DNA from 2 places in the Lysinibacillus sp. COL-1 genome. Region 1 is predicted to be linked to the other one. Evidence: predicted binding sites of a transcription regulator. Region 1 holds the regulator's gene; the other holds the start of a gene.

Region 1 (4,332 bases):
CAGGGTCCAATGTGCCTTCACGTGCAATTTGTGTTAAATCACGTGCTAGGCTATCTAAAGTTGGGGTATTGGCAGCTTGAGCTGCTTGTTGCCCAGATTGTGCATTATCGTTGTTACCTAATAGCAATAATACTTGCTGACGTGCTTTATTTAAGCCGACACCCGCATTGTTTAAGACGCGAGCTGCCACGCCTTCACCTTCACGAATAAGCGCTAATAATAAGTGCTCTGTGCCGATATACGAGTGACCTAATTTACGTGATTCATCCACAGATAGTTCAATTACTTTCTTAGCTCTTGGCGTATAGTGAACAATTGGGCCGACATCTTCTTTACCTTTACCAACTAATTCCTCAATACCAGCTTCAATCATTTGAGGACTAATATCAATGGCTTCTAACGCTTTCGCAGCAATACCGCCGCCTTCACGTATAAGCCCTAATAGAATGTGCTCTGTTCCAATAGATTCGTGCTTCCAACGAATAGCCTCTTCCTGAGCAAGCTGTAATACTTTTTGCGCGCGTTGTGTAAAACGATTAAACATCATATAAATCCTCTCCTTTTTCCCCATTTATAGGCTTATTCGCATATTCTTGAGATAATGCCTCACGGAGCATTTCCGCTCGGACACGATCCCGTTCAGCAGGGGGCAGTGCCTCACCTGCATAGTGCTGTAAAAAACCTGGTTGCATACTAACAACACATTCATTTAAGGTTGTTGCTTGAATCCCATCAATTAACTGTAGATCTACTCCTAAACGAACATTAGATAGACAGGTAGCGGCTTCCTCACTTGTTAGAATTCTCGCATGTGTAAGGGTACCTAAAGCCCGATATACTCTATCTTCTAGAGCAAGTTCTGCCTTTTCCATCAACTTCCCTCTTGCGTGTCGCTCTTTTTGGATAATCTTTTCAGCGACACTTTGTATGTCTGCTAAAATGTCTTCTTCTGTCTTCCCAAGTGTAATTTGATTCGACACTTGATAAACATTTCCTAAATTTTCGCTGCCTTCCCCATATATACCTCTTACAGTCATTCCTAAGCGGGTCATGGCATTAATAATTTGATTCATTTGCCCGGTTAATGTCAGTGCGGGTAGATGCATCATGACCGATGCGCGAAGACCCGTGCCAATATTCGTCGGACAACTTGTTAAATAGCCAAAAGTATCTCGAAAGGCATACGGTAATACTTTCTCTAGGATACGATCAATTTTATTTGCTTGTTCATAGGCACTTTGAAGTTGAAAGCTTGCTGTCATACATTGAATGCGTAAATGATCCTCTTCATTCACCATAATGCTAACGGATTCATCTTCAGAAAGAAGTATGGAGCCTACTTGCTCTTTTTTAGCTAGCTGTGGACTAATCAAATGCTTTTCTACAAGAATTTGACGCTGTAGAGGCGTTAAATCCTTAATAGCAAAATAAGCATAATCATTTTGAAGCGTTGGGCTATCACTTAGTGCATGTGTAACTGCCTGTTCCACCTGCAGTGCCTCATTCTCTGAGAAAGCTAATGGAAATCGATAGCCATCTAAATTTCGAGCAAGGCGAATACGTGTACTAATGACAATATCTGAATAATCATCCTTGATATGCATCCACGTTGGGGTCGCACGCTCTAAAAATGAATCAATCATCATGACACATCACCACCTTCAAATTGTAGATGCTTCTCTAGCTCTTTAACTTCGTCACGGAGCTTCGCCGCCTCCTCAAATTGTTCTTCTGCTACAGCGGCCTTCATACGCTTGCGGATATCCTCTATTTGCTTTTTAATGACATACACATTACTACGAGCACCAGGCATTTTACCAATGTGTTGAGGGCCTGCCTGTATGCGATTAAAGAGCTTAGGCAAATGCTCACTAAAGGTGTCATAACAGCTCGGGCATCCAAATTTACCTTCTTTTAAAAATTGTTTATACGAAAATCCACATTGTGGGCATGTTTGCTGTTGTGGTTGAACTTGTTGTTTTTCCCCCACCTTTTGCCATGTAGGCGAGCCGAACCAGTTCGACAATAGCTGTTGAATAGACACTGGCTCTTGTTTAAACTCTGCATGAAATGGATGGAACTGTGAGGCGCAGACGTCACAATAATGGTGCTCCACCTTTTGCCCATTTTGAACTTGTGTTACTGTAACTGTCGCATTACGTTGTTTACAATGTTCGCATATCATTTCCATCACCTCACTATTTTTGCTGTTCATATTTGATTGTTGTCAGCATTGCTCGCAAGATCTTTGCTCGAATAGTATCTCTTAAAGGGAGATGTAAATCGATTGTGGAGCGATCAATTGCTGCTAACATTAATTTCGCTTCTCGTTTTGAAATTACCTGCTCATCGATGAGCCGATATACTAAATCTTCTGCCATCGTTTGAGATGCTCCACCTTCTATTTGTCTGAGAACATCGTCGATTAAATCAATCTGTGAATGCGCGCGGACACGTAAAATTCGTATGTACCCACCACCACCACGTTTGCTCTCAACAAGGTAACCTCGCTCGGCAGTAAATCTTGTATTAATTACATAATTTATTTGTGATGGCACACATTGAAATTTATCAGCAATCTCACTCCGTTTAATTTCAATATGCCCTTCTCCACCTAATTCAAGTACTTGCTTTAAGTAACCTTCTATGATGTCTGATATATTACGCATTTTAGGAATACACCTCGCTTGCTTCACTGACTTTGACTATCTTTGACTTTCTTTTAGTATATTATACAAAACGCTTCAAAAAAATTGCAATGATTTCGCCCATAGAAAAGTGAAAAGTCTTAAAATGCCTATTTTAGTACGAAAAACAGCACTTTTTCAGTTAAAACTGCGCGGGTTATAATTTGCTCATATACCTAATGTACCCTTATTAGTCATAGAAAAAACGCAAGCATATGCAACTAGCATATACTTGCGTCTATGAAAATTATACCCAACGACCAACAATTGGATAACGCCAAGGCTCATCAGACAATGCTTTTACGATACCGATAATTGGTACAACAAATAACATGATGCCGAAAATGATTAAAAACGGTAACCCAATAAGAACAAAACTTAAAACAACTGAGATAGCGATTAAAATACCCATAACAATTTGGAAGAGCAATGCTTGAATAGAAATCGCCTTCACTTCCTCATCCGAACTAATTAAGAAGAAAATAATAGGTACTAACCATGGCGCAAAAAATGCACTTGCGTGTATGATTACTTTAGACCATTTAGTCTCCATATATATCAACCCTTTCTTTGTACTTTGTCTATGTTTTATGTACTACTATTTACGGAACTATACCCGTAATAGTTTCACATTAAATAAGATTTATTAAAATTTTTTTGGAAGGCTGTGATGAGAGATGGAATTTAACAACACATTAGCAAACGAATATGAAAAGGGTATTCGTCGTACATTGCCAAGCTATGATGCCATGCTACGTTTAATACAAACCTTTTATCATTCTACACTCCCAGATAAAGCTGATATGTTAATTGTGGGTGCAGGAAGCGGCAATGAAATTTTACAGCTTGCAGATGGAAGGCCCGACTGGTCATTCACAGGTATTGATCCATCAGAGTCCATGCTCAGCATAGCAAAGGAACGTCTACACACTCTACCCAATACGCTGTCTTTCCACCAAGGAACAATACTAGGTACTCAATTACCCTCCATAAAATACGATGCAGCAAGTTGTGTTCTCGTTCTGCATTTTATTCTGGGTTATGAAGAAAAGCTATCTACATTAGAAGAAATCGCAAGACATTTAAAGCCTGGAGCACCGTTTGTCCTTGTCTCGAAATATGGTCAGCCCGGCTCTTTAGAAACTGAACTACAATTTGATTTATGGCGTTCCTATTGGCTACAACATACAAAGCTTTCTGCATCTGATGTAGCAGAGATGGAAAAATCCATTCGCTCCCTTTCGTTTATGCGTGAAGAGGATATTTTAACACTGCTACAAAAGGCGGGCTTTACAAAACCTTCTAGATTTTTTGCCACTACTTTATTTGCTGGTTGGGTATGCTTTAAAGAGGGGCACTAAATAAATATTTTGTAGTAAATAATTTGAGGTGAAAACCGTGATAAGCACCATTGGTATTACAAAACAACAACAATTACTAAAAGATTTTCCATTGGAAGTTATACATCAGCAAGAATTTGAATGGTATTGGGTTGATTTTAATTGCCCTACAGCCGAAGAAGAATCATTATTAGATACATTTTTCCATTTCCATCCGCTTGCTATTGAAGATTGCTTAATGCGATTACAGCGCCCAAAGCTCGATTTCTATGATGATTTTCATTTCTTTGTTATTCATCGAGTAA
Region 2 (4,332 bases), on a different contig from region 1:
TGATTTTGGGATTACCCATATTAAAAATATTTAAGATACGATCATCTTCTGTGTGTACATAAATATCATCTTTTACCTCAGCGATAATATTTTCATACTCGTAACTATTGATGGATCCAACAACATCATGTACAACACTTAAATCAATCGGTGTGTGCATATGTTGCCAAGATACATTTTTGGGATGATGTACATATGCGCCATTAAAATTGACAATGGGTGTAGTGAGCCCAAGTTCATGATAATAAAGATCACTTGCACGGTATGGACGCCCCGTTGCAATCATCACTTGATGCCCTAATTCCTTAGCCTGCAATAATGTTTTTTTCGTTTTTGCTGAGATTTGTTGTTGGTCTGTTAATAAAGTACCATCTAAGTCTAGTACGATTAAATGCGGTTTCATAGCTCGTTGCCCCTTTCCTATAGTTTGAATAGTATCTCTTTGTCTTTCATTCGTCAAAATTTTGTCACAGTGAAAAAAGTTTGCTAACATAAAGATGAGACAATAGTTGGGAGTGACAAAAATGTTTGTAGAAAAAGAAGTGTGGGGAAATATTCCTTTATTACATATACATACAGACAAGATGAATGAAGAAACCCCAGTAGTGATTTTTTTGCATGGTTTTATGAGCGCGAAAGAACATAACTTACACTATGCATACCAATTGGTGCATAAGGGGGTGCGTGTCCTATTACCAGATGCAAAATTTCATGGTGACCGTAGCGAAGGCCTTACAGAAATACAAATGAACTTGAAATTTTGGGATATTGTTTTAAATTCTATTCATGAAGTGCAACAATTATATGATGAATTAAGGAATAAAAATTTATTGGCCAGTCATAATATTGGCATAGCAGGTACTTCAATGGGCGGTATCGTGACCTCCGGCTGTTTAAAACTTTATGATTGGATAAAAACAGCGTCAATATGTATGGGTGCACCAGGTTTTATTAAATTAGGTGAATATCAATTGCAGCAATTTGCAAAAAGCGGTATCAATTGGCCGATGTCAGAGGAAGATGTTCAAAAAGTGAATGAGCTCTTAGCTAAATATGATGTTAGTTTAACGCCAGAAAAATTCGCAGGTCGTCCAGTTTTCTTTTGGCATGGAGAATTAGATAAAACAGTACCTTTCCAAGAAACGTATAAATTTTATGAGACATTACGGGAATACTATCAAGCAAGCCCTGAATATTTAAAGTTTATGGTGAACAAAAAGGCAGGACATGCAGTCCCACGTGACGGTATGCTAGCAGCAACAGACTGGCTTGCACAGCATTTGGCATAACAGGATGCATCTGCTATGATAAGGTTAACACTATGATGGAAGGAGAAATACGAATGGATCAAGATATGAAAGATAGCATGTTTGGTGCTTTAGAAAATGTAATTGACCCTGAGCTTGGGATTGATATCGTCAACTTAGGTTTAGTATATGATGTAGATTTAGATGATGAAGGTGTAGCAACTGTTACGATGACATTAACATCGATGGGATGCCCACTTGGGCCAGTTATTGTGGATCAGGTGAATACGGCATTAGGGGAACTTCCAGAAGTGAAAAGTACAAATGTTAACATTGTATGGAATCCACCTTGGTCAAAAGACAAAATGTCACGCTATGCAAAAATGGCATTAGGCGTACGCTAAAATTGCAACATTAAAAATCCCTGCTTATTTTATAGGCAGGGATTTCATGTTGTTGAAAAAAGATGATGTTCATAGTAGAAAAAGAACCTTTAGCAAGGCGAGGGGTTGATTTCCGTTCCGCCAGCGTCCTTTCCAGGGGGCGTCCGATAAGCCGCTGCTCCAATCACCCATGTGGTAAAAGGATAGACTCTTATTTTCAATGTGGAGAGGTGATGAGTGACAACACCATCCATAAAGAGTAATGAATACCTTCACTTTATTTGAAAACCTTGCTAAACAGAAACATTTTTATGGATTGGAGTGGAAGGCTACTTGACTCCCGTGGGATAGCGAGACAGGCGAGCCCCTGCACGGAGGAAGCGGCTCGGCGCTCGCCCACAGGAAAGCAAGTAGCCTGCAACGGAAATCCATTTTCACCCTTCACAAAAATGCTATGGATGGTTTTGTTTTTAAACACGATAAAATCCCTGCTATATTTTATAGGCAGGGATTTCGTTTGTAACGAAATTAATCGATACGGCATATTTGTAATGGACAATTTTCACAAGCAATTTCATTTTTTAAAAATTGTAAATCATGAATTGTAATAAAGCCTTTATCAAAAGTGATAATATCGTGTTTTTTTAAATCATTCAACATACGATTAATCATTTCACGACTTGTTGCACACAAATTCGCAATTTCCGTATTTGTTAGCTGGAAATCAATAAAAATTGAGCCATTTTCTAAAGGTTTACCATACGTATTGGAAAGCCGAATGAGCGTTGAAAATAAAGCACCTTTTTTACCATTTAACACTAAATCACGCAAACGACTTTGATGCTTTAAGTTTTCTGTTTGCAACCACTTTATATATTCCACCATAACAGTAGGCTGATCTTCTAGTAAATGCTCCAATGATTTACGACTTAACACATACATCGTAGAAGGCTCTAATACCTTTGCAGTCATGGAATTATAGACTAGGTTACAAAATAATGACCCCTCTCCAATTATACTGTCAGGACCACAAATACGAATAGTTAATTCCTTGCCAGTTTCGGTTTCTTGGCTTATCGAAATCACACCAGATTGGATGTAATAAATTTCTTTTGCCCGTTCACCCTCTAGAAAAATTTTATTTCCTTTATTCACTTTGATAAAAACACCATGCTTTTGAAATAGATCCTTCATTTTTTCAAACATATTATCCATTAAAACCATATCTCCAACACATCGCTTTCTTTTTGTAATAAACGGCAATTATTACAAAAGGATAGTGGATTTTTCGATACTAAAACATAGAAACATACCATTATTATAACGTAAATTTCCATAATCCGTGAAAAAATTTTAGTGCGATTTCTTTGCGAAGCAATGTCGATTGATGTAAAATAAAGTTAGTCAAAAAAGGTCAAACTTTTTAAAAGAACAAGAATGGGTATAACAATGATAAGAAACATGATGGTAAAGGAGTGCTAGCTATGCAATTTCAACAAACAGATAACAAAAAACCACTAGAGCAATTTGGACGAAATTTGATTGAAGAAGTTAAAAACGGCAAAATGGACCCAGTTATCGGGCGTGATGAGGAAATTCGAAATGTCATTCGTATTTTAACACGCAAAACGAAAAATAATCCTGTATTAATTGGTGAACCAGGAGTTGGTAAAACAGCGATTGTTGAGGGTTTAGCACAGCGTATTGTGAAAGGCGATGTGCCAGAGGGCTTGAAAGAATGTGTGTTATATGAGCTAGATATGAGTGCTTTAATCGCAGGGGCAAGCTATCGTGGCCAATTTGAAGAGCGCTTAAAAGGTGTGTTAAAAGAGGTGAAAGATTCAGAAGGACAAATCATTTTATTTATTGATGAAATTCATACCATCGTCGGCGCAGGCAAAACAGACGGTGCTATGGATGCAGGGAATATGCTCAAGCCTATGCTTGCACGCGGTGAACTACATTGTATTGGTGCTACAACACTAGATGAGTATCGTATGTACATTGAAAAAGATCCTGCTTTAGAGCGACGATTCCAGCAAGTTCTTGTACGTGAGCCTTCGATTGAGGATACGGTTTCCATTTTACGGGGCTTAAAAGAACGCTTTGAATTACATCATGCAGTACGAATTCATGACAGAGCAATTGTTGCGGCAGCAGAACTGTCCAACCGATATATTACAGAGCGATTTTTACCTGATAAGGCAATTGATTTAATTGATGAGGCTTGTGCGATGATTCGTACAGAAATTGATTCGATGCCACAGGAATTAGACGCAGTGACACGTCGCATTATGCAGCTTGAGATTGAAGAACAGGCATTACGTAAGGAAAAGGACGAGGCAAGTAAAAAACGTCTAGAGCAATTGCGTGAGGAATTAACAAAATTAAAAGAATCCTCAGAGGGCATGCGCCAACAATGGGAAGCAGAAAAAGAAATGTTACACGACATTCAGAAAAAACGGGAAACATTAGATAAATACCGTCGTGATTTAGATGAAGCAGAAAGTAAATATGATTTAAATAAAGCTGCGGAATTACGCCATGGCAAAATCCCAACATTAGAAAAGGAAATTCAGGAACTCGAAAAACAGTTAGAAAATGGGGCAGAATCCCGCATTTTACGTGAAGAAGTAACGGCAGATGAAATTGCTGCGATCGTTTCCCGCTGGACAGGAATTCCTGTAACAAAATTAGTAGAA

Evidence for each region. Region 1 encodes CtsR, which represses protease genes until heat stress. Its sites were predicted from a motif close to ATGGTCAATAAAGGTCAAACA; they were not measured.
Region 2: AC6BKE_RS10725 (ATP-dependent Clp protease ATP-binding subunit) is a predicted target of CtsR. The motif match lies at 3,031-3,051, and genes of this name have one in related genera.

What each region holds. Positions count from the first base shown of each region.
Region 1 is NZ_JCAWSJ010000002.1:235,574-239,905, forward strand. It holds gene AC6BKE_RS01695 (ATP-dependent Clp protease ATP-binding subunit) at 1-547, opposite strand, end outside; gene mcsB (protein-arginine kinase McsB) at 537-1,646, opposite strand; gene AC6BKE_RS01705 (UvrB/UvrC motif-containing protein) at 1,643-2,185, opposite strand; gene AC6BKE_RS01710 (CtsR family transcriptional regulator) at 2,199-2,669, opposite strand; gene AC6BKE_RS01715 (DUF4870 domain-containing protein) at 2,935-3,240, opposite strand; gene AC6BKE_RS01720 (class I SAM-dependent methyltransferase) at 3,365-4,048, shown strand; gene corA (magnesium/cobalt transporter CorA) at 4,086-4,332, shown strand, end outside.
Region 2 is NZ_JCAWSJ010000004.1:511,061-515,392, forward strand. It holds gene AC6BKE_RS10705 (Cof-type HAD-IIB family hydrolase) at 1-403, opposite strand, end outside; gene AC6BKE_RS10710 (prolyl oligopeptidase family serine peptidase) at 525-1,289, shown strand; gene AC6BKE_RS10715 (metal-sulfur cluster assembly factor) at 1,343-1,651, shown strand; gene AC6BKE_RS10720 (Crp/Fnr family transcriptional regulator) at 2,159-2,845, opposite strand; gene AC6BKE_RS10725 (ATP-dependent Clp protease ATP-binding subunit) at 3,115-4,332, shown strand, end outside.